2 regions of the Rothia sp. HSID18067 genome follow, and region 2 is predicted to be linked to the other one. Evidence: predicted binding sites of a transcription regulator. Region 2 holds the regulator's gene; the other holds the start of a gene.

Region 1 (15,296 bases), on a different contig from region 2:
AAAACTATGTCTATCTTTGTGAACAAAGACTCTAAGGTCATCGTTCAGGGCATCACCGGCGGCGAAGGCACCAAGCACACCGCTCGTATGCTCGCAGCCGGCACAAACATTGTGGGCGGCGTGAATGCCCGCAAGGCTGGCACCACCGTTACCCACAAGGCAAAGGACGGCTCCGATGTTGAGCTGAAGGTTTTCGGTACTGTTGCCGAGGCTATTGCCGAAACCGGTGCGGACGTTTCGATCGTTTTCGTGCCGCCCGCCTTCACCAAAGCCGCCGTGCTGGAGGCTATTGAGGCTAAGATCGGTCTGGTCGTCGTCATTACCGAGGGCGTGCCGGTGCAGGATACCGCCGAGTTCTGGGCTGCCGCGAAAGCTTCGGTGGACGAGAACGGCAAGCAGATTACCCGCATTATCGGGCCGAACTGCCCCGGCATTATCACCCCTGAGGAGTGCCTGGTTGGCATTACCCCGGCGAATATCACCGGCAAGGGCAAGATCGGTCTTGTCTCCAAGTCGGGTACCCTCACCTACCAGATGATGTTCGAGCTCGCCGACATTGGGTTCACCACCGCTATCGGTATTGGCGGCGACCCGATTATCGGCACCACCCATATTGACGCTCTGGAGGCTTTCGAGGCTGACCCGGAGACTGAGGGTATTGTGATGATTGGTGAGATTGGTGGCGACGCGGAGGAGCGTGCCGCCGAGTACATCAAGGCGAACGTCACCAAGCCCGTGGTCGGTTATGTGGCTGGCTTTACCGCTCCTGAGGGCAAGACCATGGGCCACGCTGGTGCGATCGTTTCGGGTTCTTCGGGTACCGCTCAGGCGAAGAAAGAGGCCCTGGAGGCTGCTGGCGTGAAGGTTGGCAAGACCCCCTCCGAGGCCGCTAATTTGATGCGCGAAATCTTCGCCAACAAGTAGCATCCCGCCCGGTTCGGGCAGCTAATAAGACCCCCGGCGGTGCGAGTATTACGCTCGCGCCGCCGGGGGCTTGTGTATTTGGGATAGAAAATTTATCGAAAAGAGCTGAAGGAACCTACCCCAGCGTAGTGCCGAAGGCTAGACCCAGCAGGTAGGTGATGCCCGCCGCGCCCAGTCCAATGAGGATTTGGCGCAGCCCGCGGCGCATCGGGGAAGACCCCGAGAGTAGGCCCACAATACCGCCGGTGAAGCCCAGCGCCATGGTGACGAACAGGAGCGAAAGCGCCATCGCCCAGACGCCGGAAAGCCCGAAAATATAGGGCAGAATCGGCACGAGCGCCCCGGATGCGAAGAAGCTAAACGATGCCGCCGCCGCGCCAATATCCGTACCCAGTGCTACGTTTTCTTCCTCGCCTTCCTCATTCGCACGGTGTGACAGCGACGGGTCGCAGTCGCAGTCGAGGTACCCGAAACGTTCCAGCGCGCGGTGATGCGCCGCCTCCTCATCCATACCGCGTGCCCGGTAAATGAGCTCAAGCTCGTTCGCATCAATATCAAGGTCGCCCGCCACGCGCAGGGTCACCTGGGTCGGCTGGGATGCATCCAAAAGTTCGCGCTGGGAACGCACCGAAACGAACTCGCCCGCCGCCATGGAAAGCGCGCCCGCGAGCAGCCCGGCAATCCCCGAAAGCAGCACCATAGAGCTGGATGCGCCCGAGGCCGTGATGCCAATCGTTAGCGCCAGATTCGAGACCAGCCCGTCGTTCGCGCCGAACACCGCCGCGCGGAAGTTGCCGGAGAGTTTTTCGCGCCCGCTGGTGGCTAGGGCGCGAATGATTTCTTCGTGAATAGCCTCGTCAGCCGCCATTTCTTCGGTGGCGTCCGGGTCTTCGGCGTAGGGGGAGCGGGATTCGGCCATTTGCGCCATTGCCAGAATAAAGACCGACCCGAAATGCTTCGCCATGAACTGCAAAAATGCGGATGAGAGCGACGGGCGGACGGGTTTGCCAACGTGTTCACCGAGCATGTCGCGCCAGTGCTGTTGGTGGCGTTTCTCAGCCTCGGCAACCTGCATCAGAATCTCACGGTCTTTACCTTCGGTGCGCTGGGCCAGGTAGCGGTAGATGCGCGCCTCCGACTCTTCATCGGCGAGGTAGCGCCGCCACCGCCGGATTTGCGCTTCACTTGGCTGGGTGACGGGGTGGTGCCGTGCCGGTACATGGTCAAGCGCTCCTGTGCGTGCCGCCGTTGGGGAAGGGGCTGAGTGTTCGGGGTTGCGGCATGCGGGGACATCCGGTGCGGTGAACGCCTGCGTGGTGATGGGCTCTCGCCGGTTTCTACCGGGTGTTGCCTGGGCGGGGGAGTGGTTGTTGCTGCCGGGTGCTTCGGGTGTGTGTTTGCGGGGCTCGGGTGACATGGGGTGTCTTCCTCAGGGTGGCTGGTGCGTGCAAAACACTAGAATAGACGGGCGCTGGGCGAAAATCTAGGTAAACCCGACCGGGTGCTGATGTTCGCCGGGCCGAAAAATGCGGGCAGCCGTCACCATGCTGATCGGGCTTATTCGCCTAAGTGTCGCACCCACCTGCGCCCGCACTTCTGCCGGAATATGCGGCGCATATGGTTATGCCGTGGCTGGTGGTTCCCAGGCAGCAGGCGTGAGGGGTGGCAGCAAAAAGGGTGGGTGCTTTCCCCAGTTAGGGGAGGGCACCCACCCGGTGAACCTATAGGGCTCAGAAAGGCTGCCTGTTAGGAGATTTCGCCTGCGCTGTTCTCTAGGAATGCGCGAATGAACCACTGGAACTTCTCCAGTTCGGCGGTCTGGCCGATCAGCAGGTCTTCGGTGATGGGGTCAACCTTGCCCGCAAATTCGATAGCCTTGCGCTGCTCCTTGATCACGCGGGTGTACACCTCGTTCAGGGCGTGCAGGTGGTCGGTGACGCGGGCACGGCCTACGGGATAGTCTTCGTGGCTGCGCGCTGCGACTAGGGCACCTGCGAGGCCGTTGGGGGTTGCACCCAGGGTTGCCATACGCTCTGCGATGTCGTCTACGAAGTTACGCACAGTATCAACCTGCGGGTCGATCATTTCGTGCACGGCGATGAAGCCGGGGCCGGTCACGTTCCAGTGTGCGTGCTTCAGGGACAGGTGCAGCTCGTTCAGATCGTGCAGGCGGCTCTGCAGAACTTCCGAGATTTCTTTGCCCTCGTCAAGGGTAAGACCGGGTGCGGTGTATTTTGCGAATGCCATAGTGACGACTCCTTAATGCTGTGTAGATGCCCGCCCGGTGGTTATCGTGAGAAAACCCGGTCGGTACGTTGATATTAGTAAATCATTTTTAGACCGTCCCGTCAAGATTATTCTTATTTATTCATAATAAGCATTGCTTGATATGACGCCTTGAAAACCCTAAGAGTTTGAGAAAGCTAGGCTAACCTCAAGACTAGCGTCCGAGCGCCTTAAACACGCTCAGCTCCAGCTCCTCATGCCGAAGACGCACATCCCCTAAACCGGCGGGAACCTCAAGCTCACCGGGGACTACAATCACCTTCATGCCCGCATCCGTAGCGCTGCGCACCCCGGAAGGGGAATCCTCAATCGCCACGCACTGGCTGGGATCCACACCCAAACGCTGTGCCGCTAAAAGATACGGCTGCGGGTTTGGCTTCGGGTGCGTGGTCTCATCATTACCAATAACAACCGAGAACGTTCCCTCAGGGGCGGCATCAGCCGTGCGCTGAGCCACCGCAGTCGTAGCATTTGTAACTATTGCCGCCGGGATACCCGCATCACGAACCTGCACCAGAAAACGCTCAATCCCGGGCAGAAACTCCACCGGAGAATCCGCCAATGCCGCACGCACCTTACCCACCAGCCGATCATTAATCTGCTGATCCGGCAGGTTCACCCCGCGCTCACGTAACCTATCCAGCGTGAACTTCATGGAATAACCCAGGCAATCCAGGGTGTCCTGCGCGGTCCACACACCACCAAACTCCGCCGCCAGCTCAACCTTCGCGGCTGCCCACACCGGCTCAGTATCAACCAGCGTGCCATCATGATCAAAAAGAATCGCCTGAGGAAAATCCCCCTGAATATTACTGCTCATGCCATTAAGCCTACCGGGCATTTCTAGGCCGCCCGTATGACAACATCCTCAATCGTCACCAGAAAATCGGTACCCGCATTCAGTGGGTCTCCCGCAATATCGAGCAGAGCATCGGCAACGTCCTCACGGGCAATCGTTGGGATACCCGGAACATGCGCAACACTCGTCACGTCAACCACCTTCGCCCCGCCCTTACCAGGCTCATCTGTGAGCCTGCCCGGCAACGCCCGCGAAATATACGGCTGATACTTAGCAACCATAGCGTCGGCCTTCGCGCGGTCCCTAAAAATACTGCGCATAATGGTCTTGCATGCCACACGCATGAAAAAAGATGCGCTCCGTACCGTATCACCCACCCCGTAGGCGCTCATAAGAACACAGTGCGGTACACCCGCACCCACCACCGCCTCCATAATGAGCGGCAGGCGCTTCTGCATGAACTTGGTCGATAGAAACTCCCGTACCGTAGCTTTCTGCCCCAGGATGCTAACCATCACATCCTGCCCGGAAGAAATCGTGTCAAGCTGCTCGGAATCGTTCAGGGCACCTGGAACAATAATGAGGTTCTGGTGCGCTCCCAAAAGCGCCACCGCCTTATCGGGGTTACGCACATAGGCGGTGACCGTGTGCCCCTCCTCTAACGCTTTGCGGGTGAAAAGACTTCCGGTGCGACCGCTCGCTCCTAAAACCAGTATTTTCATGTAGGCTCCCATTATTTATCGGTGTGGTTGGTATGGGTTTAACGTGGTTGGTGTGGGCACCCGCAAGCACCCAATGTGCTCAGTATAACAATAAAGTTTTTGGCTAAAGTTTAGGTTTATGTGGGTTTTACTGCGGAAAAACCACTGACATGGTGAGTGCTGCCCCAACCCGGGGCGCAAACCGTTTAGGATGGCACAGTGAACGAAAAATCAGAGCGCTCCGGATCGCACCCGCACGTAAACTCATTGGCTGCACGCACACCTGCCGTCATACAGGTTGCAGCCCTCTACGCCGCCTACCCCATGGCGTTTGTCTCTGCCGCCTGGATTACCGTAGGCCGTGCCCTCTTCGGTGCAGCCGGTGACCTTGTACCTATTTTTGCTATCTCATTCGGCCCGGCGCTCGCGCTCATACTGTGCCTGGCGGCCCGCTGGGCCTTTGCGGATGCGCGCCGCGCTGTCGCGGCCGCAGAGCTCACCCGCCCCGCCTGCCGCTGGGGTGTGGCGATTGCGCAGTCTACCTGCTGGGTGCTCGCATTTCTCTTTGGGATGTTCATTCCCGACTACCGTGCCGGGGTGCCGGTGTCAGGAATGGGTGCGCTTGTGGGCGGCGAGTACGTGGGGTATGCGGCAGGGTTCGGTAACACCTTCGGTATTCTGACGTTCGCGGCCGCTATTACTGCCGCCGCGTTGGCGTACAGTGCGAACCGGCGTGGGGCGCGCCTGCAGCAGGGTGTTACCGACGAGGTTTTGGAGGAGCAGGCGCGACAACAAAGCCCGTATGACTTCCTGGACTGAGACCTAGTCTGATCCTCTTATCCCGCGCCCTAAAAAGGCTCTTGATGCGAATAAAGCGTATTTTTCGCCGATTTATTCGCATCAAGAGCCTTTTTTAGCACTGAATTTTGGTCCCGAAAATCGGCAGTAGCCCCTTGCATCCAAACCTTGAGTGTAGTAGACTCAAGTTAGCTGTAAAAAGAAGGCGCAGGATGCGCCCCGCACAAGACGCGAAAGGATAAGATTTATGGACGCAAAATTCACCACCAAGAGCCAAGAAGCGCTCTCCGCCGCTAATATGAACGCGCAGACAGCGGGTAACCCCAGCATTGAACCTGCGCACATCCTCAAAGCACTGATGGACCAGCGAGAAGGCGTTGCCGTAGCGGTTCTCAAGGCCGCAGGGCTCGATATCGACGCCATCTCGGAAGCTGCATCCGCAGAGATTAAGAAGCTGCCGAAGGCATCTGGCGCATCTGTGCAGAACGCAAACTTCAGCCGCAGCGCCCTCGCCGCCATTCAGAGCGCACAGACCCACGCACAGAAATTCGGTGACACTTATATCTCCACCGAAATGCTGCTGCTGGGCATCGCAAGCGGCGATAGCGATACCGCTCGCGCGCTTGAAAACCTGGGCGCAACCGCCAAAGTCATCGAAGAGACCATTCCCCAAGTACGAGGAGACCGCACCGTGGATACCCCGGACCCCGAAGGCACCTTCCAAGCCCTTGAAAAGTACGGAACCGACCTGACCGCGCTCGCCCGCGAAGGTAAGCTCGACCCCGTGATCGGCCGAGACTCCGAAATCCGCCGCGTGGTGCAGGTGCTCTCACGGCGCACCAAGAACAACCCCGTGCTCATTGGTGAACCCGGCGTCGGCAAAACCGCCGTGGTCGAAGGGCTGGCGCAGCGCATGGTCTCCGGCGACGTCCCCGAATCCCTGCGCGGTAAAACCCTGATCAGCCTTGACCTTGGGTCCATGGTTGCGGGCGCTAAATACCGCGGAGAATTCGAGGAACGTCTCAAGGCTGTGCTTGAAGAAATCAAGAAATCCGAAGGCCAGATCGTCACCTTTATCGACGAGATGCACACCGTGGTTGGTGCGGGCGCATCCGAAGGTTCTATGGATGCGGGCAATATGCTCAAGCCCATGCTGGCGCGCGGCGAGCTGCGCATGATTGGTGCCACTACGCTTGACGAGTTCCGCGAGAACATTGAGAAAGACCCCGCCCTGGAACGTCGTTTCCAGCAGGTGTACGTGGGTGAGCCTAGTGTTGATGACACTATCGGTATTCTGCGCGGGCTCAAGGAACGCTACGAGGCGCATCATAAGGTGCAAATCTCGGATGCCGCCCTGGTTGCCGCCGCAGCACTTTCAAATAGGTACATTCCCTCACGTCAGCTGCCCGATAAGGCGATCGACCTGGTGGATGAGGCCGCATCGCGCCTGCGCATGGAGATCGACTCGGCCCCCGAGGAAATCGACCAGCTGCGCCGCGCCGTAGACCGCCTGACTATGGAAGAACTGGCCCTCAAGAACGAGACCGACCCGGCGTCGAAGGAACGCTTGGCGGCGCTGCGCAAAGACATGGCCGATAAGAAAGAACAGCTGGATGCGCTCAACGCCCGCTGGGAAGCCGAAAAGGCCGGTCTGAACCGCGTGGGCGATCTCAAGAGTGAAATCGACGAGCTGCGCTCGCGTGCCGAGGTGGCACAGCGCGAGGGTAACCTGGCGGACGCATCCCGCCTGCTCTACGGCGAAATTCCCGCCAAGGAGAAGGAGCTGGAGGAAGCTCAGCGCGCCGAAACTGAGGCCCATGGCGAGGCTATGGTCTCTGAAGAGGTCACGGCTGACGACATTGCCGAGGTTATCTCTTCCTGGACGGGTATTCCCGCCGGGCGCATGCTTCAGGGCGAATCTGAGAAGCTGCTGGAGATGGAGAAACGTATCGGTGAACGCCTGATCGGTCAGGAAGCTGCCGTGGTTGCCGTAGCGGATGCGGTTCGCCGCGCCCGCGCCGGAATTTCCGACCCGAACCGCCCGATTGGTTCCTTCCTGTTCCTGGGGCCGACCGGTGTGGGTAAGACCGAGCTTGCGAAGGCTCTGGCGGAGTTCCAGTTTGATGACGAGCACGCCCTGGTGCGTATCGACATGAGTGAGTACGGCGAGAAGCACAGCGTTTCCCGCCTGGTGGGTGCGCCTCCCGGATACGTGGGTCACGAAGAGGGCGGTCAGCTGACCGAGGCTGTGCGCCGTCGCCCCTATTCCGTGGTGCTGCTGGACGAGGTTGAGAAGGCTCACCCCGAGGTCTTCGATATTCTGCTGCAGGTGCTTGATGACGGTCGTCTGACCGACGGTCAGGGCCGCACCGTGGACTTCCGCAACGTGATTCTGATTCTGACCTCGAACCTGGGTTCGCAGTACCTGGTCGATCAGGAGATGCCGTTTGAGGAGCGCAGCGAAAAGGCGATGCAGGTGGTTCACCAGGCGTTCCGTCCCGAGTTCCTGAACCGTCTGGACGACATCATCATGTTCGAGCCGCTCTCTTCCGAGCATCTGGGGCAGATTGTGAACCTGCAGATTCAGGGCATGGGCAAGCGTCTGACTGACCGCCGCCTGACCCTGGATGTTACCCCCGCCGCCCTGGAGTGGCTGGGCTTGGCAGGGTACGATCCGGCCTTCGGTGCCCGTCCGCTGCGCCGCCTGGTACAGCGCGAGATCGGCGACCGTCTGGCGAAGGGCATCCTCTCGGGCGCCATTCACGACGGCGATACCGTAGAGGTGGATGTGAACCCGGATGTTGCAATGGACGGTCTGTCAGTGACCTCTAAGCGGTAACGGGTAACGCAGCTCGCACAGATAATGCGCGCCGCACTGGGAAGTATCCCGGTACGGCGCGCATTCTTGCTAACAGATGAAAGGTGTTATGCCTGCTTGCGGCGGCGTGCCACCAGTACGACGGTGGTACCCGCTACGAGGGTGAACAGGCCAACCCCGGCAATGGTTAGCGCACCCGAAGCGCCGGTGCTTGCCAGCCTGCCGCGAGTGGTTGAAGCCGCCGAGTAGCTGCCCGTGCTGCCGGTTGAGGCGACAGTCCCGGAGGAAGAGACACGCGATGCGGAGCCACCCGAGTAGCTGCCGGATACCCTGGACTCGCACGCTACCCCGTCTTTGTCACGGTCAAGGTGGCCGCTGTAGTGTTCGCTGCCTGCCTTAATATTGTTCAGACCGCGGGCACGGGCTTCGGTGCAGTTATCAAGCTCATCATTGGTGGAGGTGTCAGCGGCTGCTGCCTGCTTGCCTCCGGTGGTGCTGGCGGTGCCGGAACCGGAAGTGCCGGTTGCTTTAGTCTCGCACCCCACCCCGTCCTTGTCACGGTCAAGGTGCTCACTGTAGTGCGGGCTGTTCGCATCAATATTGCTGAGTCCGCGCGCCGATGCTTCGGTGCAGTTCGTGGGGATTTCCCCAGCTACGGCCGAGCCCTGAGCGGCGGCGGCCAGGTGTTCCGCGTTTGCGGATGCGTTCGGCACGTTATGTTCAGCAGAGGAAGGGTCCTGCGCCGAATTGTTTGCTGCCTGCTCGCTCTGGCTGGGGACAGCGGAAGGCTGCACCGCAGGCTGCGGCTTGCCCGTCACCGCTGCGGAGGCGCTTGAAGCAGCGGGTGCCTCGGTAGTGCTCTGCGCGGCAGAGGCTGAGGAGCTGGGGGCCGCTTCGGTCGGTGCGGGCGCAGCGGAAGCAGCAGCCGTATCGGTGGGGGAAGCGCTAGGAGCTGCTGCCGCCTGGATTGTCACGGTTGCAGCGTCGCCGCCGCGGCGGGGATCCTGCTTATTGAGCGACCCGGTGAGCACCGTGAGGGTCACGGTCTGCCCGGGTTTGAGCCCTTCCTGCCAGGGGATGGTGCCCGCCACGTTGCCGTTTGCGTCGGCCTCAACACGCAGGTAGGGCTGTCCGCTTACGCCACCGCCATCAATTTTGAGGGCGAGTACCGAGGGTGAGCCGTCTTTGGCTTTGAACCCGGTGCCGGTGAAGCTTAGACCCTGCCCCACGGTCCAGGAGCTGGGGAAGGTGATGGTTGCCCCGTCGTCGTAGGTGTGGCTTGTGTTTGCTGCGGGTGCTACGGCGGCGGTGTTGGTTGCGGGTGCCGCGAATGCGGCGGGGACGGCGGTCGCGCCTACGAGGCTGAGGCTGAGTGTGGCGACGGCGCCAATAGTTGCGAATTTGTGATGAGTTGTCATACCTAAAATTCTATAGGCACCGCGTAGGGTAAAATGCCCGAAAAGACGCTTCGGGACTGTGGTGTACAACAGTATGGATACCCTATCTTTAAGCTGTTAGTTGAGGTTTACCCCCAGAAATTCTTTTCGTGCGCGGGTGAGCAGTGCGCGGTCCCAGCCGACGCACGGTCATTCCCGGTACGGATACCCGCAGCGTGCACGGTCATGGCGGGGCGCATCCTACAATGGGTGCAGTACATTCTTGAACGACGGCACACTGGGACGCAATGGATAAATGGACTGACACGACCGGATTCGATAATCACGAGATTGCCGCCGTGCACCGTGCCGCGATCCGTTCTATCCAGCGTGTTGTTGCCGAGACCGCCCAGCCGCACCAGCCTGAGGTTGCCCTCGAAGGGGTGGCTGGTATGCTTCGTGCAGGCCGGGTGCTTGCGCTCACCGGGGCGGGGGTTAGTACCGAATCCGGTATCCCTGATTACCGTGGCCCCGCCGGTTCCCTGCGTGAGCACCGCCCCATGACCTACCAGGAATTCCGGTATGATGACGCTGCCCGCCAGCGCTACTGGGCGCGTTCCTATGTGGGGTGGCGGCGCATGAAGGAGGCCAAACCTAACCGTGCCCACTATGCGCTGGTTGAGCTTGAGCAGCACGGTGCTGTTTCTGGGGTGATCACCCAGAACGTTGATGGGCTTCATGCCCAGGCGGGGAGCAGAAACATGCTGGCTCTGCACGGTGATCTCTCAACGATCATATGCCTCACCTGCGGGCACCGTGAGGGGCGGGCGAGCCTGGATATTCGTTTGGATGCCGCAAATCCCGGCTATTTGGCGCGTCTTGCGGGCACTGATTTGCGGGTTAACCCTGATGGCGATGTTGAGTTGGATAACGATTTCATCCGTGATTTTGTGATGATCGGGTGCATTGCGTGCGGCTCCCAGCGCCTTAAACCGGATGTGGTGTACTTCGGTGAATCTGTGCCCGCCGAGCGGAAGGAGCGGCTGCGGCATATGATGGCTGATTCGACTGCTCTGCTGGTGGTTGGTTCGTCGGTGGCGGTGATGAGCAGTTATAAGATTGTGTTGGATACGCTCAGGGCCAATAAGCCGGTTGCCGTGTTGAACGGTGGGCCGGGCCGGGCGGATGCGCGCGCCACCTATCTGTGGCGCACCAATGTGGGGGATGCGCTGGGCCAGCTGCTTGACCGGTTGCAGCTGTGAGCACCGTGGCCCAAGGCGCCGCCACGCACAGGAGAAGAATAATAAAGAAATACGCAAGGTGCGCCAAACACCGGGTTAGAGTATTTCCCCTAATGGGGGCGTACATTAGCGCAAAATAGTGCGTGCCCTATCGCCGCTATTTGACCCACACCATAATCGTAGGCCATGTAATATTATTGCTTCGCCGATAGAATATAAGGCATGACAATTCGCACCAAGATTGCCACTTTCGGTATCATAGCCGCGCTTGCGGGCGGCATGGTAGGCACATCCGCTCCTATTGCCTCGGCCGCGCCGGTGGCTGCTCCCACTGCCACCAGTTATTTCAGAGCTGGAGCAACCGTTAATTTCCCCACCACCTGGACGGCGGGGCAACCGCTAACTGTTACCGGGCAGGGGTTTAGAACCAGAAGCGGCCGGTCGGTGACTGTTGTATTGCGTGGCGATGAGGGCGAAATTTACCACGAGGTGCGTCCGGATGCTAATGGAAAATTCACTACTTCTATCCCGTGGTCGAATAGTTTACAGGCCGGGCAGAGCATTGAGTTTGAGACTTTCGCGTTGACTCGGGGCGGTTTCTACGAGGGCAGCGAGGTTGATGTGCGGGTTGTGGCCGCCCCGGCGCGGCAGAACCCTGCCCCGCAGCCGAAGACCACCACCGGTGCAGCCCAGAAACCGGCGGAGAAAGATAAGTCTGGTGAAAATAAGAACGGCGGGGGCTCTAACGGCGGCAGCACTTCTGGGGATAAGAATAATAAGGACGGTAACGGCGGCTCTGGTGACAATAAGAACCAGGGCGGCAGTGGCGGCGACAATAACTCCGGCGGCAATAATAATAATGCTGGCGGTGCCCAAAGCGGCGGCGGCAGCGACCCCTCAGCCTCCCCACAGGGTGGGCAGCAGGATAGTAACGGGGCCTCTGGCAGCGCTATAGATTCCTCCGAACCGGATGGTCCTTCCGATAAGGTTTCGGCCAGTGCCAGCGAGTCCAGCCCCAGTGCGTCAGCCTCAGCCTCTGCCAGCGGGAATAAGCGTTTTCATAACTGTAAAGAGGTGAAGGACGCCGGGCTGGCCCCTATTCATAAGGACCACCCGGATTTTCAGGAGGGTTTTGACGCTGACCATGATGGTGTGGGGTGCGATAAGCCCGCAGACTTCGGCAACGAGCCTGTGACGATTACCACGGGTGCTGCGGCTGGGGATTCTTCTGCCTCTACGGAGGCCTCGGGTGAGCAGGGTTCTTCCGGGCAGGGGTTTAGCCCGGCAGATCTTGCGGACCCCGGTAAAAACGGGGTTTTGCTGGCTGCCGGTTATGTGCTGATTGTGGGCGGAATTGGTGGAGCAATATTCCTGGCCGTGCGCAAAATGCGTAAAGAGTGATGCCGCTCTCGCGTATAACCCGCCGTGGGTGAATTATTCTCTACATATTCAAGAACGTGCCTATAAGAATGCAAGAGTGTATTGCGGGTCAATTTAGAGCACTTATGCGATGAGCCGCCCGCCACAGAAGCCGTGTCTTATACCGTTAATATGTTCCTCAAAGCCTGCCAGATCAGGGATATAGCACCAATGATTTAAGGGTGGGTTTTACGTCTAAGGAAGGTTAACCATATTGACGAACACCATAGTCTTCTGCGTGCAATAACTGAATTTAATACTGTGCGTACAGATAAAATTAAGTCATGAGTATTCGCACTAAATTTACTACATTCAGCATCGTTGCCGCACTGGGGTGCGGCATGGTTGGTGCAACTGTTCCCGCTGCTTTTGCAGCACCTGGTTCGGTTCCAGCCGCAGCCGCTCACGTTTACGAAGATGGGGCGAGCCTGCAGTTTCCGGACACCTGGACCGTAGGTCAACCCCTGCACTTTACAGGTACCGGTTTCAAAGCAACTGATGGTTCCCCTTCTATTTTGGCGGTTAAAATCAACGGCGGCCCCGTCAGCGGCGCCCGCTACCTAGAGGTTAAAGCGGATGCGGACGGCAATATTTCTGGCTCTATCCCTTGGCAGGAGAACCTTAAGGCAGGGGAAAGCGTCGAAATTAATGTGCTCACCGGCTCGTTGAATAAGAAAGACCGGCAGCGTGGCGGCGTGGCGGCTACGGTGACCGTCGTGGACAATTCGGCTGCCCCGTCTGATTCGTCTGTACCGAAGGACACCCCTTCTGAGACACCGTCACCTTCTGAGAAACCCAGCAGCGTGCCTTCGGAGTCTCCTTCAGCTCCTGCTCCCAGCGCGAGCTCACCCGTTGCTGCCCCATCTGAATCACCCTCTGAATCACCGGCTGAATCGCCCTCGGCAACCCCGAGCGAGACCGCCCCTTCGCAGCAGCCCTCGGCGACCTCCAGCGAAACCTCATCGGCTTCCACTGAGGTATCGGAGGGTGCTACCGCAGAAGCATCACCAACCCCGCGTTTTAAGAACTGCAAAGAGGTGCAGGATGCTGGTCTGGCCCCCATCCACAAGGGCCACCCGGACTTCCAGGAGAAGTTTGATGCCGATCATGATGGGAAAGGCTGCGAGGAAGAAGCTGACTATGAGAACAGCGCCTCCCGCGTGGATTCTAATAGCGGGGTAGCCGCTAGCGACAGCAATAATAATAGTGGCGGCAGTATCTCTGGGCGGCTGGCAAGTACGGGTGCGGCCGGTGTTGCCACCATTGCGGGCTTGGGTCTGGCTGCTGTGGGCGCTGGTGTTGCCGCAATTGTGGTGATGCGCCGCCGTAAGCAGAACTCCTAAGCCTTGATTCCCTAGATGTTGGCTGGTGCGCGTTACCTAATGCGTGCTGCCGTGGAGTATTCCAACCGACAACAATAGTGCAGGTCTCTTGCATACCGCAGTATGGCGGGGCAGAGGCCTGCACTTGTGTGTAGGGGGGGCACTTTCGGCTTGGGGGATGGGACGATGAACGCTTGCAGAAGCTCTTCGGCCAAGAGGTGTAGGGTGCTCTGAAATACAAAGGTACGGTACGGCGCATTATGCGTGGGTATAGTGCTCATAGGGGCAATACGCCACGCCGAGCGTAAAATTTCTTGACGATGTGCTGAACGTATCATAAACCTGCAATAAAATAACAATGTATGAATAGATAAACACTATACCCTCAGTATTATAGGAGATATGTGCATTTTTATGTTTTATACCTTTTATAGTGTGTAGTTAAGATGTAGTCTTTTAGAGTGTCTTGATTGAAATACTGAGGATATAAAGGTTGATAGTGCAGGGTGAATTCAGTCAAAAAGTGAATTATTACACGGGGGAGTTTTAATAATACGGTAATACTATCCACACGGTGCACATCATTTTCGATAGACTGGTGATATGACATTCCGTAAAAAAATCGCTACTTCCGGCGCTGTGCTCGCTCTTGGGTGCAGTCTACTAAGCAGCTCGGTTTTGGCACCGGCCGCTTATGCAGCGCCAGAACCATCTGCAACGCCTATTGTTAAGGAATACACCGACGGCGCCACCCTTACCTTCCCCTCAACCTGGACTGAGGGCGAACCCCTAGAATTTTCAGGCGTTAACTTCTTTGCCACCGACGGCACCCCCTCAGTACTTGCCGTGCGTCTCAACGGTGGGCCTGTGGGCTCGTCAGACTACTTGCAGTTCGAAGCTGACGCTGACGGTAAAGTGAGCGGCTCTATTCCCTGGCAGGATCGTTATACTGCCGGTTCGACCGCCACCATTAACGTGCTCACCGGGTCTTTGAACCCCAACGATAATAAGCGCGGAGGCATAGCCGCTTCTGTGACCGTGGTAGATAAAAACGGCGGCACCGGCAATGCCAAACCCTCGGAGTCAGCCTCAGCCGATGCGAACAAGTCTGAAAGCCCCAAGGAAGATCCTTCTAAAGGCGCTAAGACAGAGACTCCCGCTAGAGAAGAAAGCAGCCCCGCAGCTAAGGAAGAAGAAACTCACACCGCTGCTAGCAGCGCCACCACAGATGCGGATGAAAAGCCGCTAAGCCCGATCAGCAGCAGCGCCAGCCCCACCGCAGTGACCAGCGCATCTTCAAATAACTCGGGCGGGAATATGATGCCGTGGCTTGGCTACGGGCTGATTGGCGGCGGTGTGGTACTCGCTGCGCTCATCATTTTCTTCAATATTCGGCGTAAATCATAAAATATCGCCCGGCTGGTACTTTATACTGCCGCATTGTGTAAATATTCACTTAAATCCCCCTTTGCATGGAATGCAAAGGGGGATTTTGGATTTGTGGGGATATCCCCACAGAAAACCATAAAACAGGTCACACTATAAATGATTTCGTTCGCAAAAGGCGTTATGTGAATGTGATTTTTATGCACATAAATGTCAAGGCAACTCT
Region 2 (15,296 bases):
ATGAGAGGGTTTTCGCGCCCGCCAGCAGCCACGGGTATGCGGTGTTGTCGGCGGGGTCGTGCCCGCGCGGCAGCAGCATGGCCTTCACCCCGTTCTGCCGCTGGTTCACGGTAGTTTCGGGTACCGGGGACGCGATTAGCAGCGTGTACGGCCCGGCGGGCATTCCCGCAGAGGCATGCGGCAGCCCGCGCGAGATAATGATTTTGACGATATGCTCTTCGCCGAGTTCCGTGTGGGCGCCGGGCACGGCCTGGTCGAGGAGGCCCGCCAGCGCATCCCGCAGCTGGTGCAGGTCAGGTTCGGGCAGGTCGAGCATACGCGCCGAAGATTCGAGTCGGGTGAGGTGCATATCAAGTTTTCGCACCCGCCGATTGACGGCGAGCATGGTCTCAAAAACGCCGTCACCACGGGTAAACCCTTGGTCTTCCACGCCGATAAGCGGCTGGGCGGGGTCTACAGCAACGCCTTGCGGGTTCTCTGAATTTAGGAGTATCACGGAACTAGTCATGTTTCCAGTGTAGTGGCTCACGTGCCTTCACAGCAGTGTACGCCGAGCGGGCCCAGCTCCCAGGTGGCGTTTTCGGCGATAAAGTATATGTCTGCTTCGGCGATGTCCTCGAAGGTTTCGGGGTTGTCGTTGTCCCCCTCGATGTCGAGCCCGATTTTGCCGTCCCGTTCGAGAACATGAACTCCGCTGCATATGCTGATGAACGGGCCTTGCACCCGGTAGTCCGAAATATCTTCCAGGGTTACGGTGACGTACCGCCAGACGTCGTCGGTAGCGGCCTTCTCCCAGCCGCCGTCTACATGGTTCCGGTCCACCGCGCAGAATCGCAGACGAACAGCTGTTCCCTTTGCATAGGTTATGGTGATCGAATCCAGCCAGCAGTCGTAGAAGTGGTTGAACCGTTTGATGATCTCTGCACTTGTGAGGTTTTCGTTAGTGCTCACGGTCAGCCTCCTTAAAATCTTAGGATTTATCAGGATACCAGCAGCTAGGGTGATTACGAGGAGAAGCGGATTTTCGCTCGAAAAGGTGATATTTTCTCATCTTCTCGGCAAAACCCGCTTCTCACGCATCAGCGTGTTAACACGTGCAATGTAAGGAGAGGGCTAGTGCCCGCCCGCGCCGCCGTCTGCCGCGTAGTCGGAGTCTTTGCGCGGGGTTGAGAAGAGGGTGATCCCGGTCAGTACCGCAAACCCCAGAATTGAGAACGCCATCGGCAGGTAGGCGCCCTCACCACCGAGGGACACCAAGGGCGCGGCAACCCCGCCCAGAAGCGCCTGAATGGTGCCCATGACGGCGGATGCACTGCCCGCCATGTGGCGTGCCTCGTTCAGTGCTAGCGCCGAGGCGTTACCGAACACCAGGCCCACCGAGCAGGTGAGGCAGAACAGCAGAACCAGGGTGGGCCACAGCGAAATCCCGATGAGGAACGAACCGGTGAGCAGCACCGAAACAACCAGCAGGGCGCTCACACCAACATTCACGATGGTGCGTTGGGCGACCTTCCCCACCAGCGCGGTCGCCAGCGAGCTCATGGCCACAATGCCGAGGGAGTTCACTCCGAACGCGAGAGTGTACTGCCCAGCGTCAAGCCCCAGGATTTTCTGCAGCACAAAGGTTGAGCCCGAAATATACGAGAAGAGCGCCCCGAACGCGAAGCACATGGTCAGTGAGAACCCCACGTACCGGCGGATTCTGAACACCTTCGGAATCTCGGAGTACACGCTCAGCGCGGTGCCTTGGTAGCGTTTTTCGGTGGGCAGGGTTTCACGCAGAATAAAGATGACGGCGAGCATAAGGGCACCGGTAATAACAGTCAGCACGTTAAACACTGAACGCCACGTACCCCATGAGAGCACCCACCCGCCGAAGAGCGGCGCCAGCACGGGGGCGAACCCGTTAATCATCATCATGATGCCCATGAGCTTGGCGGTGGCCAGCCCCTTCGTGGTGTCGGCGACGATGGAGCGGGCCAGCACCGCGCCAACTGAGCCGCTGAAGCCCATCAGAAAACGTGCCGCGATGAACACCTCAATGGTGGGGGAGAAGGCGCATAGCGCCGTGGCGGCGAAACACACGGCTGAGCCGATCAGCAGCGGGGTGCGGCGCCCGGTTTTATCGGAGAGCGGGCCGATTATAAGCTGCCCAAGCGCCATACCAACCATGAAGGCGCTGAGGGTCATGGAGGCGGCGGCCTCGGTGGTGTGCAGCTCCTCGGCAATGGTCGGCAGAGAGGCGATATACATGTCGATGCCCAGCGGGGCGATGGCGGTGAGCGCCGCCAGGGTGACAATAGTTGCCGGAGAAAGCCCGAATGAGGGCTTCGCGTGGTTGGGGTGCTGAGTATTGGTCTGTGACGTAGACACTGGTGTACTGTATGCTTTCTAAATTTTGGGGATGCGTAACGGCGCCGGGGCCTGCCTGCTGCTTTGTGGGGCGGGCGGGTGCACCCGGCTAGAAACGCACTCATCCAGTCTAGCGGCGGTTACTCATGCACCGTAAGCCAGTGGATGCGTGACCTGCACCTCTTCCGGTGTGGTGGGGTTAGAGGGCGGAACCAGCCCAAGCCGGTTCGCTACCCGGTGCGGTACACCCAGTCAGGCCCCTCAGGCCAGCCGGGGCTGGTGGTGTAGTACGAGCCGTAATCCTCGAATAGTTGCTCTTCTTGCGCGGCCCACATGTTCCAGTAGGGTCGGTAGGTTTCCCCGTCGCGCGCCATCGCCCGCTCATACCGCACCCCGGTACCGGCCTGCACCAGCACACCGTAGCTGAACGCCCCGCAGAGCGCCCCCACCCCTTCGCACACGATCACCGGCGCGGCATCCGGGAGCACAGTGACTGGTGGAGCCGGGCGGTTCTGCTCCCAATCCCAGGGGGTGTAGCTGCCGGGCGTGTGCTTGGCCAGGCTGGCGCTGAGCCGCCCCCACTGCTCCACACCGGCCTCCAGACCGTCCCAACCGGGGTACATGTTCTCAAGGGATAGCTCCAGCACCGTCAGCGGCCCGCCCTGCACCGGGTGCTGCCGCAGGGTGGCGGCAAGGCGCCGCGCGAGAGTGGTTTTACCGCTGCCGCTGCGCCCGTCCACCGCAATAATGTACGGGCGCGGGCCGCTGATAATGCGGGGCAGCAAATCATCCGTGAGGCCCTGAAACTGGTTGCTCACGCGGCGTCACCCTCGGCGGCAAGACCCGCGATCAGCGCCCGCGCCGCGGTGTCGATAAGCTCGGTCGTGTACTCGAAGTCGCGCATCTGCCCGTACCAAGGGTCGTAGATGCCCAGCTCGTCCAGGTTCTTGCCCGCCATTGCGGGGTCGAAGGAGCGCATCATGCGGATTTTGGCTTTGTCGTCCTCGGTGCGCGCAAGCTGTTTCAGGTGCAGGTAGTGCGGGGTGTCCATTGCCAGAATCAGGTCGTAGCGGTCGAAGTCTTCGACTACGAATCTGGATGCGCGGTGCCTGCTGGGGTCGATGCCGCGCGCGGTGAGTATGCGCCCGGCGCGGGTGTCGATGGGGTTGCCGATTTCGTAGTCCGTGATAGCGGAGGACGCGACCTCAACCTCAAGCCCCGCCTGGCGCGCGTGCTCACGAATCAGGTATTCGCCCACGGGGGAGCGGCAAATATTTCCGGTGCAGACAGTCATGATGCGGTACATAGTTTTAAGTGTATGCCAGCGGCACCGGAAAGGCAGCGGTATGAGGGCTGCCTGCCGAAGCGTCGTTTCTATTCAGAAGAGTTTTTTGCATTCAGAAGAGCTTATCGCTTCTGAATGCAAAAAACTCTTCTAGATAGGCAGGCAAGTTTTGGCTGTTACACCTCAAAACGGGTTTTAGCCTCGCGCAAGTACGCCTCCCACAGAGCATAGAGTCTGTCGATGTTCTCTTGACGAGTGTACGTTGAAGGGTCATAGTCGGTCGGGGGCATGTATCGCACGAATGGGGTCACGTCCTCGGGGTAGCCAAAATCGGCGTGAAGAATTTCTACCTCGCCCAGCGGGTCGTCAAAGTTCTTGCGGTGCTCATACACATGTTTGAGCAGCAGGTACAGCCAGAGCGTATGGCGGGGGTCGGGGCTTCCGGGTTCAGGGTCGGTGAGTTCAGGGGAGTCTTCGTGTTGCGCGAGTTCGGCCAGAATCCCATCAATCCGGTAGGTGTGTTCGGGTTTGCACTGGTAGAGCTCGTATTCCAGGTCGCTGGAGTCTTCCTTCAGCCGGTCGGAGGCATACCGCAGAATATCTGCGCGGCTAATATATCCCTGCGCGAGCCCCCAGCGTAGCCCCTGCCAGGTGAGGGCACTCTTCCTGATGCCTTCATAGCCTATGTAATACGTGCCCAGCAGCATAGCGTTCACCTCCTAATCTTTGTAGCCCCACGAATAACGCAGCATGTGGCGTATGACCGGACCCTAGAGGGTGGGCGATACGCCCAAAGGTGCATTATTCGGATGAGTCCTGTGACGTACCCGAAGAATCCTGCCCCGGCACGGAATTATCCTTCAGCTTGGGCCAGAAAATGTAGGTGAATATGGCGCAGATGGTTGCAACAGCCGCGCCTGCCGCGAACCCCCGCCCGGAGCTAAAACCACCGAACAGGAGAGTACCAATGGGCAGGGCGAACATGAACACAATAACGGAAGTGTAGTAGCGGGTCATAGTGATTCTTTCTCGGTGTGTGCAAAGGGGTGTTGTATGATCGGCGTTACCTCAGATGGTACTAGACATCACGCCGTGCCGATAGCCTTAGCCGCCACTTCGGTACCATCGCATATTAGCGCTCGCCTCAACACCCGCCCTTACGTCAGCCCCGGGTGCGCCGGATTCGCGAATAACGCAGCATTTGGCGTATGACCAGCCCCTAGAAGGTGGGCAATACGCCCCAAGCTGCGTTATTCAAGGTGGACTTAGCCGCCTGCGGGCTCTGCCCACGCAAAAGGATTATCCGGATCAAAAAGCATTGCGTCCTCAGGGATGATAACTTAACGCCGTTATGCTCCTGTTCCCTAGTATCAATTTTGTAGGGACTTTTTGCCGCTGTCTTAAAGCTATAGTCCGCTGGGGCAGCCTTGTGAGAGAACTTCGCTTTATAGTTTTTATTCGGGGTATTTGCGAATTCTGGCTTACTGTGAAAAATGGTTCTAGAAAAATTAGTGGGTCCGTTGAATTGTGCCCCAGAGAAGCGTGTGTTCTCGGCAAATTTTGTTTTGAAAAAGTTAGCGCTGCTGGAGAATTTTACTTCGAAGAAACTGGTGTGTCCGCTGAATTTTGAGCCGGAGAAGTCTGCTTCCTTGGTGAAGACCGTCATAAAGAAGTTAGCTTCCTGAGCGAATTTTGCTTTGGAAAAGGCCGCGTTTCTCATAAAGAGCGCCCTGGCTAAGAGAAGGGGTCCATTGAATTTCGCTTTGTAAAAGGTTCCGTCTCCGGTGAAAGTCGCCTTGAAGAAGTCGGTACCTTCGGTGAAATTTGCCCGGGAGAAGTTTGCGTCCCCGGTGAATTTCACTTCAGAGAAGTCTGCTCCCTGAAGGAACGCCCCATCAAAGAAATTAGCCTCTCCGCCGAAGGATGCTTTACAGAAATCAGCGCGCTTGGTGAATTTTACTCCGTAGAAATCAGCATCCTGAATGAAAGTCACCTTGGAGAAGTCAGTCTCTCCAGCAAATGCCGCCATGAAGAAGTCAGCTTTCTCCGTGAATGTCGCTTGAGTGAAATCTGATGAAGCACCAAAATGGCTGTCACTAAAATCTACAGGGTAGAAGAAATATGTGTTTGAGAAGTTGTAATCAAAAGCTGACCAGGTGCCTGGTTCTTCGGCGTCGAGTAGGTGCTCGCGCATCTCTTTGATAATGTTTTGGCGTATCTGGCGTTCTTCTTCTAATGCGGCTTTATCTCGGGTAAAAGCTCGCTTGTCTGCATCAAATTTTTCTGTATCTCCACGGAAATCGTTCTGCAGGTCTTTCGTGTATTCCTCATCTAGCTGTTCGGCGCGTTCTGCAAGGGGAAACGGGGAGCGGATATAGGCGCAAAGACTGTTAATAATGGCCTGGCCTTCTTTGCGGCGTTCCTTATTGGTGAGAAGGGCACCGTCTGCGAGCCATTCGTCAATCAGGCCAATAAGCGCATAAACACCACCGAGTCGGGTTGTGGCGTTTTCCCTGTTGGAAAGCTGCTCGATTGCTGCGATGTACCGGCTGCGCCGCTCAGCATGTACCTGCCGTATATGGTTCTGCTCGTTTTTGGCCTTGTCTGCCTCGATTTTTTCACGTTCTTTTGCGATGGTTTCATTGAACTGACGGGCTTGTTCGCTGAGTGCTTTAGCCCTGTCCGTTGTATTTTTATGGCGTGTTTCCACGAGCCCCAGAACGGCAATAATACCGCCTGTAACGTAGAGGATGTGAAGGCGAAGATTCGTATCGGCCTCACCGGTTATGCCTGCAATGTAAAGCAGCCAAGGTACAAGGAATGCCAGAGCTCCGCCTCCAGCGGCGATCCCCACTAGAAGCCGTACAAAGTGCTCACTGACAAAACTCTCAAAGGTACTAACAGGGGCAGAAGAGCTGACCCCTGTATTGTTTCTTGATGCTTCCGCCATACTTGGGATCCTCCTTTACGCAGGCAATCAGATTTCTTTGTTTGCAAGGATAGAGGCTTTAAAGCGTCATTTTGCGTCTGGAAAAATTTTAATTGTCGTCGTTGTTGTCCTGCTCGGAAGGTTCGTCGGGGTCAAAAAGTTCTGCGCCCTCGGGAATAACGAACTTTATACCGTTATGCTCCTGTTCCTTAGTCTCAATTTTGTAGGGGCTATTGTGCGAAACTTTGAAGTTATAATCTTCTGGATCGGCTTTACACGAAAACCTTGCTTTACAGGTTTTATCGCCTAGCGCGCGTTCAAATATTGGTTTTTCTGTGAAGGTCGTCCGGGCGAAGTTAGCGTTTCTGATGAATTTAGCCTTGGAGAAATCAGCGTCTCCGGTGAAGGTCGCCCAGACGAAGTTAGCGTTTCTGATGAATTTAGCCTTGGAGAAATCAGCGTCTCCGGTGAAGGTCGCCCAGACGAAGTTAGCGTTCTGGGTGAAGGTCGCATTAAATAAGCTAACACGCCCTGTGAAAGATGTTTTTAAGAAGCCAGCGTTCTGGTCAAAGATCACTTCTAAGAAATCAGCGTTCTGGAAGATCGCATCGGAGAAATCAGCATCCCCGTTGAATTTAGCCTTGGAGAAATCAGTGCCCTCGGTGAAGGTTGCATTGGAGAAGCCAGCACGTCTAGTGAAGATCGTATTGCGGAAGTCGGCTTTCTGGGTGAAGGTTGTCCAGGAGAAGTTGGCGATATTGAAGGTCGTCGCGCGGAAGTTGGTGTGCTGGGTGAAGCGAGCATTGAGGAAATCGGCGTTCTGGGTGAAACGAGAATTAAAGAAGCCAGCATCCTGGGTAAAGATCGTCTGGGAAAAATCTGATGAAGCGCTAAAATAGCTGTTGGCAAAGTTAACAGGATAGAAGAAACGCGCATTTGAGAAGTCATAATCGAAATTTGACCAGGGGCCTTCTATAAGTTTTTCAGTGCCGCCGCTGAGTCGAGTCTTGATTGCATCTAAAATTATTAGTCGCAGTTCTTTTTCTTCACGGAACTTTGCCTGATCTTTGACAAATTGTTGAGCTCCACCCTCATAATTTTCTGGTGTTTGGTCTTGAGACAGCACTTCAGCTCTTGACGCAAGATCGAACGGGGATCGGATATATGCACATAGATTGTTAATAATATTTTGTGTTTCTTTACGGCGTTTCTTTTTATTGCGAAGAGTCTTTTCGTCTGATAACCACTCATCAGCTAAGCCTGCAAGAGTGTAAACGCCACCAAGACGAATAGAAATATTCTCATTGAAGAGATGTTCGATTGCTTTGGTGTATCGACTGCGTCGCTCAGCGTGTACCTGTCGAGTATGGTCTTGGTCGCTTTTATCTTTCTCAAGATTATTTTTGCGGTGTGTCTCTCCCAAGGTTATGACACCTAAGATTCCACCTACTGTATATATCAGTAGTTGGCGCAATACAGGACCGTCATCATCTTTGTTGAAACCCGAGTTGATAGCTATAGGCAGGAAGAATGCCCACGTGCCGCCGAGAATGGCAAGTGCTCCAATCCATATGTAAAACGTTCTCAGCCATTCAAATTTTTTTATTACCTTTTCGGGTTTTTTCATGTATCTCATGACTGACAGGGTTACAAGCCCAATAGCTATAATTCCCAGAGGGACTGTAACAAACCAGAGAATATTCTTTGCGTCATTAGAACTCATTGGATTCAACTCTGTTTCAACCTTCCTTCAACCTAGAGTGAACACTCATCCTCCATCATAGGGCGAGGGTGACCCTATGTATCGGATTTCCCGTTGTTAATCTCATATATCGCGTGAGGTAGAGGCAAGGTAGCTCCTAGTGATCGCGCGGATTATCGCCCGCAGAGTCCTTAGCTTTCGTGTCGTTTTCGCCCCAAGACCACCAGCACATCACCCCTTGCCACCCACCCCTAACCCCCACCCACTTCAAAAAGTTGAGTCTTTTTCACTCAAGTCTGTTGACATCCATCTAACCATGTGTAAAACTTGAGTACATGAGGCTCAAGGGGTTACTCGCTGGGCAGCAATCCAAGCACTTTCTACCGTGCATGCGCTCGGCCTAAAACCCCTCACGCCCCGAAAATCTAACCAAGGAACCCGCCTCGCCAAGAAGCGGGGCATAACACTAAGGAGTACAAAAACATGGCACGTGCAGTCGGTATTGACCTCGGCACCACCAACTCGGTCGTATCCACCCTCGAAGGTGGCGACCCCGTAGTTATTGCAAACGCTGAAGGCGCCCGCACCACCCCCTCCGTCGTCGCATTTTCCAAGGACGGCGACGTTCTGGTCGGTAGCGTGGCAAAGCGCCAGGCGGTCACCAACGTTGACCGCACCATCTCGTCCGTCAAGCGCCACATGGGCACCGACTGGACGACTGAGATTGACGGCAAGAAATACACCCCGCAGGAAATTTCCGCACGTATTCTGCAGAAGCTCAAGGGCGACGCCGAATCCTACCTGAACGACAAGGTGACCGATGCGGTTATCACCGTCCCCGCATACTTCAACGACGCTGAGCGCCAGGCCACTAAGGAAGCCGGCGAAATCGCGGGTCTGAACGTTCTGCGTATCGTGAACGAGCCGACCGCAGCAGCACTGGCTTACGGCCTGGACAAGGGTAAAGAAGACGAACTGATTCTGGTCTTCGACCTTGGCGGCGGTACCTTCGACGTCTCCCTGCTTGAAGTTGGCAAGGACGAAGACGGCTTCTCCACCATTCAGGTGCGCGCAACCAGCGGCGACAACCGCCTGGGCGGCGACGACTGGGATCAGCGCGTTGTGGACTGGCTGCTTGAGCAGGTCAAGTCCAAGACCGGTGCAGACCTCTCCAAAGACAAGATCGCTCTGCAGCGTCTGCAGGAGGCAGCTGAGCAGGCTAAGAAGGAGCTCTCCAGTGCATCCAGCACCAACATTTCGCTGCAGTACCTCTCGGTAACCCCCGAGGGCCCCATTCACCTGGACGAGAAGCTTTCTCGCGCAAAGTTTGAGGACCTCACCAGCGACCTGCTGGCACGCACCAAGAAGCCCTTCCAGGACGTTATTGCGGAAGCAGGCATTAAGGTGTCTGACATTTCCGAGGTTGTGCTCGTGGGTGGTTCCACCCGTATGCCCGCCGTGGCTGAGCTGGTGAAGGAACTCACCGGCCGCGAGCCCAACAAGGGTGTTAACCCCGATGAGGTCGTGGCAATGGGTGCAGCCCTGCAGGCTGGTGTGCTCAAGGGCGACCGCAAGGACGTTCTGCTGATCGACGTGACCCCGCTGTCCCTCGGTATCGAAACTAAGGGTGGCGTGATGACTAAGCTGATCGAGCGCAACACCGCTATTCCGACTAAGCGTTCTGAGACCTTCACGACCGCTGAAGACAACCAGCCTTCCGTGTCGATTCAGGTGTTCCAGGGTGAGCGCGAATTCACCCGCGACAACAAGAACCTGGGTACCTTCGAGCTGACCGGTATTGCCCCCGCACCGCGCGGCGTACCCCAGATTGAGGTCACCTTCGATATTGACGCCAACGGCATTGTGCACGTCTCCGCGAAGGACAAGGGCACCGGTGCTGAGCAGTCCATGACCATCACCGGCGGCACCTCCCTCTCGAAGGATGACATTGACCGCATGGTCAAGGATGCCGAGGCTCACGCAGAGCAGGATAAGGCACGCCGCGAGGCAGCCGACACCCGTAACGCGGCAGAGTCTGTGGCATACTCCGTCGATAAGCTGCTGAAGGAGAACGGCGAGAAGCTGCCCGAAGACGTCAAGACTGAGGTTCAGGGCGATGTCGATGCTCTCAAGAAGGCTCTTGAAGGCGATGACGACGATGCCGTGAAGTCCGCTCTTGAGAAGCTGCAGGCATCCCAGACCAAGCTGGGTGAGGCTCTGTACGCTTCCGCACAGGCAGAGGCTAACGCAGACTCCGCTTCTTCCTCCAAGGATGATGACGAAGATGTGGTAGACGCCGAAGTTATCGACGAGGACGAAGACGAGAAGAAGTAATCATGGCTGAACACGAAAACACTGCGGGCGACCCGCTGGAGGAGGCCTTCAACGCCCCCGCCGCCGAAGGTCACCCCGAGGCCGAGGAAGCCCCTGCCGCAACCGATCAGGCTGCGGCGGGGGAAACCCCCGAGTCGAGCGAGGAAGCACCCTCAGAGGATGCGAAACTCGCGGCAGAACGCCTGGACAGCCTGCTTCGCCTGCAGGCGGAGTTCACGAACTTCAAGAACCGTGCCGCCCGCGAGAAAGAGCAGCTTCGGGAGTTCGTGGCGAGCGATATTGTGAGCCTGCTTCTGCCGGTGCTCGACGATATTGACGCCGCACGCAAGCACGGCGACCTGCAGGAAGGCCCCTTCGCTGCGATTGCCACCAAGCTTGAGGACTCTCTTAAAAAAGAAGGCGTGGAACGCTTCGGTGAGGTGGGCGAGCCCTTCGACCCGAATATTCACGAAGCGGTCATGCAGCAGCCAACCAGCGAGGTAGAACCGGACCACATTTCGATGGTTCTGCGCTACGGGTACCGCGTGAAAGAGCGCGTGGTACGCACCGCCCAAGTTGCGGTGGCTGCCGCCGAATAAACACTCCATAGAGCACACAACGGGCGGGTTCTTGAGAAATTGAGAACCCGCCCGTTTGCCGCATATTTCCGCGGATTTTCTGGGATTTCTCTTCCAAAATTGAGTCTAGTAGACTAAACTTTATATAGGATTAAAAACTAAGGTTGTGCCCCTTTGGACGGGGCGTTACAAGAACCCCGGACGACGGGAAAGGAGAACTACATGGCAAGCGAAAACTGGCTGTCAGAAGACTTTTATAAAACCCTCGGCGTGAAAGAAGACGCCTCCGACTCCGATATTAAAAAGGCCTACCGCAAACTCTCGCGCAAATACCACCCGGACCTGAACCCCGGGAACGAGACCGCGGAGAAGAAATTCAAGGAAGTCTCCGAAGCCTACGACGTGCTCTCGGATAAGAAACAGCGCGAAGAATACGACCAGATCCGCAAATACGGTGCCGCAGGGTTCGGCGGCAGCGGTTTCGGAGGCGGCGCATCCGGGTTCGGGGGCGCTGGCGGCGGCTTCGGCGGCCAAAACGTGCACTTCACCACCGGCGGCGGTGGCGAAGGCTTCAACATTCAAGACCTGCTCGGCGGGCTCTTCGGTGGTGGCGCTGGCGGCGCGGGTGGTTCACGCCGTACCGCAGGGTTCACAAGCGCCGACTTCAGCGACGCCGGGTTTGGCAGCGGCGGCTTCGGCGGTGGTGGGCGCAAGCGCGCCCAGCAGGATAATAACCTCTCCACCAGCACCCGCATTACCCTGCCGCAGTCATACACAGGCACTACCGCGACCGTGTTCCTGCCGGACGGCACGAGTACCGAGGCGCGCATCCCGGCAGGCGTGAAGGACGGGCAGAAAGTGCGTGTGCGCGGTAAGGGCCGCCCCGGAACTGGCGGTGACCTGATCGTGACCGTGCGCGTCTCGGATGACCCGCACTACAGCCGTGAGGGAAACAACCTGGTGCTGCGTGCTCCCGTCACCCTGGATGAGGCAGTCAACGGCGGTGTGCTGGAGGTGCCCGTACCCGGCGGTAAAACCGTCAAACTGCGGCTGACCCCCGGCAGCGTGGGCCGTAAACTGCGTGCGAAAGGACGCGGGTTCACAACCAAGTCGGGCACCGGTGACCTGCTGGTGATCCCCGAGGTGCACCTGCCGCAGAACTTGAGCGATGAGGCGAAGGAAGCCTTCGAGAAATTCATTGCTCTGGCGCCGCAGGGGAACCCCCGTGAGGATCTTTTGAAGAAAAGTTAGGTAGCTTATGAGTGCCCATAATAAGCAGTCGTCGGCATCTGCCTACAGTGCCGACCGGCCGGTTTTTGTGATTTCGGTGGCGGCGGAGCTGGCGGGTATGCACCCGCAGACGCTCCGCCAATACGACCGCCTGGGGCTGGTACAGCCTTCGCGTGCGCCGGGTAAGGCCAGGCGCTATTCGCAGCGCGACGTGGATTTACTTCAGCGTATTCAGCAGCTCTCGCAGGAAGGCGTTTCGCTGGAGGGAATCCGCCGGATTATTGAGCTTGAAGAGATGGTGGAGGAACACCAGGAGCACATCGCCCGCCTGCAGGCTCAGCTTGAGGATGCGCACGCCAAGTTGGGGCTGGCGGAACGAGTGTTCGCGGCCAGCACCCGCGGGGATGTGGTGAATATCCAGCGGGGGCAGCGCCCGGCACCGCGCAAACGCTCCTCGGCGGTGGTGCTGTACCGGCGGAAATAGGGCTTGACCGCCCCAATACCTGCCGCTTTAAAACGGCAGCTGCGAGTATTTACTTACGCCTATAGGTCAGGTCGTGGGCGCGCCTTCCCGCCTCCCGGGCCTTCCTCTCAAAGCTGGTCAGGATGCGCCCCTCCCAGCGCGGCGCCCACCCGCCCACGGGGTCGTCCTCGGTAGCGCCTTCACCGGCATGAAGATTCTCGAAATCGGGGTGCGCCTCCATGACATCGCGCATCACGTGGGCGTATTCTTCCCAGTCGGTGGCTAGACGCCAGATTCCGCCGGGTTTGAGCACGCGCGCGACCTTATCGGCAAAAGCGGGGGAGACTAGGCGGCGTTTGTGGTGGCGTGACTTGTGCCAGGGGTCGGGGAAGAAAACCCAGAGCTCATCAACCGAGTTTTCGTCCAGCATATTATCGAGCAGTTCGGGGGCGTTAGCCTGAGCGACGCGCACATTCTCAACCCCGGCCTGCCCCATCTTGAGCAGCAGATCCGCAATGCCGGGGGTGTAGACCTCAACGGCAAGGAAGTTCGCCTCGGGCATTTCACAGGCGCGGTGCACGATTGCTTCACCCAGCCCGGAACCGATTTCGACCACCTGGTAGGCTTCGCGCCCGTAGATTGTGACCGGGTCGAAGGTGGCTTCGGGGGCTACAGAGGTATCTGCCCGCAGCCGGGGTATGTCGAGCACATGGGTGGGGGAGTACGTGTCCCACGCTTTTTGGCGGCGCGAGGTCAGGCGGTCGCCACGGCGCACGAAGGAATAAGGCTGGCGGAAGAACTCGGGTGGAACCTGCTTCTTACCGGGATCCTGCAAAGTTTCGGGTTCTAACGATGCGCCTGCGGAGGTGTTCTGCTCTTGAGATGACATACCTATCAGGATAACGTAGCGGCGCGCGGCGGCGGGTACTGTCAAAAATTCTGGGGATAAAAGTTTCGGGGGCAGTTTCTTCATGCGAATGAAGAAACTGCCCCCGCTTGGCCTTTACGACCGCACATTCGCCGTGCAGGCTACTTCTTCTTGCCGGAGAACAGCAGTGCCAGACCCGCGCCGAGCATCACGATGTTGTTGGCCAGCTGCTGCCCGTCCTGGGTGGGGCGGAAGGCTTTATCGTGCATGTCCTGGTTGCGGAAATACATGGTCATGAGGTTTGCGCTGAAAGCAGTCAGCCCGGCACCCGCCAGACGGCTGGGGATGAAAGGGGCCAGCAATGCAGGTGAAAATGAAGGCGCAGCCAGCGTATTGCTGTCGGCAGTACCGTGTATGGGTGCTGGGTCTGTCCCTGGGGCGGCCATTAGGTTGAAGCTACCCTAAGAAAGTGTATTATTATTCTGGTGAACGAATGAATATTTTTAAGTGTGCCGCAGGCTGGCGCATCATGCGAACCTTCCACTTGAATGTCTAATGTATCTCAATGTGTGGAATTACCTCAGGGCCCCCTTGCTTTTCGCGGTACTAAGGACTGTCTGTGAAGTCCTTACCATGACTTGCGACACCCCGCATCGTACCGTGTATGATATAAGACATAGATTTATAACACTCAACTTAAAAATAACTACTACATGCCGAATTAGTTATGTAGAATATATATTCAAAACATTGGTAGTTTCCTACACATCATGGGTTGTAACACCAAAGTTTGCCCCGAAAGTCGGGGCTGTCCCACGCCGAACCGGGATCCAACCACGAAAGAGGAACTGTGATGCAGCAACCTCACGAAAACGCCGCACCGGCGGCAGAGAGTACAGGCCAAGCTGAAGAACTACACCGCGGGCTGAGCAACCGGCATATTCAGCTCATCGCCATTGGTGGTGCCATCGGTACCGGCCTATTCATGGGCTCGGGCAAGGCAATCTCCAAAGCCGGGCCCTCTATCCTGCTGGTCTACATTGTTATTGGCGCCGCCATTTTCCTTGTGCTGCGCGCGATGGGCGAGATTCTTCTCTCGAACCTCAAGTACAAATCATTCTCCGACTTCACCGCCGACCTCGTGGGGCGACCAGCAGGGTTCTTCCTCGGCTGGTCGTACTGGTTTATGTGGGTGGTTACGGCGGTGGCGGATATTATCGCTATCGTAGACTACAGCCAATTGTGGTGGCCTAATTTACCTAAAGCGATACCTGCACTTATCGTCATTATCGCGCTACTGGCGCTGAACCTGCCCTCGGTGAAGAACTTCGGTGAGATTGAGTTCTGGTTCGCCATGATTAAGATCGTCGCTATCTGTGCACTCATACTGGTTGGTATTGTGATGGTAGCCACCAGCTTCACTACCCGCGATGGTTATCACGCACAGATCGCTAACCTGTGGGAGCACGGCGGGTTCTTCCCTAACGGAGTCTTCGGCTTCCTCGGTGCCTTCCAGATCGCTATCTTCGCATTCATGGGCTCGGAGCTAGTGGGCACCACCGCCGCAGAAACCCAG

Evidence for each region. Region 2 encodes HspR, which represses chaperone genes until heat shock. Its sites were predicted from a motif close to AAGTTGAGTCNNNNNGACTCAACTT; they were not measured.
Region 1: a site for HspR is predicted at 5,674-5,698, ahead of clpB (ATP-dependent chaperone ClpB). Genes of this name have one in related genera too.

The regions. Positions count from the first base shown of each region.
Region 1 is NZ_RBMF01000003.1:79,398-94,693, reverse strand. It holds gene sucD (succinate--CoA ligase subunit alpha) at 7-924, shown strand; gene D8M23_RS09150 (VIT1/CCC1 transporter family protein) at 1,040-2,341, opposite strand; gene D8M23_RS09145 (Dps family protein) at 2,671-3,171, opposite strand; gene D8M23_RS09140 (HAD family hydrolase) at 3,365-4,030, opposite strand; gene D8M23_RS09135 (NAD(P)-dependent oxidoreductase) at 4,054-4,731, opposite strand; gene D8M23_RS09130 (hypothetical protein) at 4,930-5,529, shown strand; gene clpB (ATP-dependent chaperone ClpB) at 5,756-8,347, shown strand; gene D8M23_RS09120 (excalibur calcium-binding domain-containing protein) at 8,434-9,744, opposite strand; gene D8M23_RS09115 (Sir2 family NAD-dependent protein deacetylase) at 10,011-10,964, shown strand; gene D8M23_RS09110 (excalibur calcium-binding domain-containing protein) at 11,166-12,344, shown strand; gene D8M23_RS09105 (excalibur calcium-binding domain-containing protein) at 12,647-13,705, shown strand; gene D8M23_RS09100 (hypothetical protein) at 14,288-15,091, shown strand.
Region 2 is NZ_RBMF01000002.1:291,961-307,256, reverse strand. It holds gene D8M23_RS06425 (aminotransferase class IV) at 1-508, opposite strand, end outside; gene D8M23_RS06420 (regucalcin) at 526-951, opposite strand; gene D8M23_RS06415 (multidrug effflux MFS transporter) at 1,114-2,373, opposite strand; gene D8M23_RS06410 (hypothetical protein) at 2,583-3,170, opposite strand; gene D8M23_RS06405 (low molecular weight protein-tyrosine-phosphatase) at 3,167-3,658, opposite strand; gene D8M23_RS06400 (DUF2247 family protein) at 3,814-4,344, opposite strand; gene D8M23_RS06395 (hypothetical protein) at 4,439-4,654, opposite strand; gene D8M23_RS06390 (pentapeptide repeat-containing protein) at 4,857-6,587, opposite strand; gene D8M23_RS06385 (pentapeptide repeat-containing protein) at 6,676-8,289, opposite strand; gene dnaK (molecular chaperone DnaK) at 8,752-10,602, shown strand; gene D8M23_RS06375 (nucleotide exchange factor GrpE) at 10,605-11,180, shown strand; gene D8M23_RS06370 (DnaJ C-terminal domain-containing protein) at 11,382-12,410, shown strand; gene D8M23_RS06365 (heat shock protein transcriptional repressor HspR) at 12,418-12,873, shown strand; gene trmB (tRNA (guanosine(46)-N7)-methyltransferase TrmB) at 12,923-13,741, opposite strand; gene D8M23_RS06355 (hypothetical protein) at 13,882-14,166, opposite strand; gene D8M23_RS06350 (amino acid permease) at 14,574-15,296, shown strand, end outside.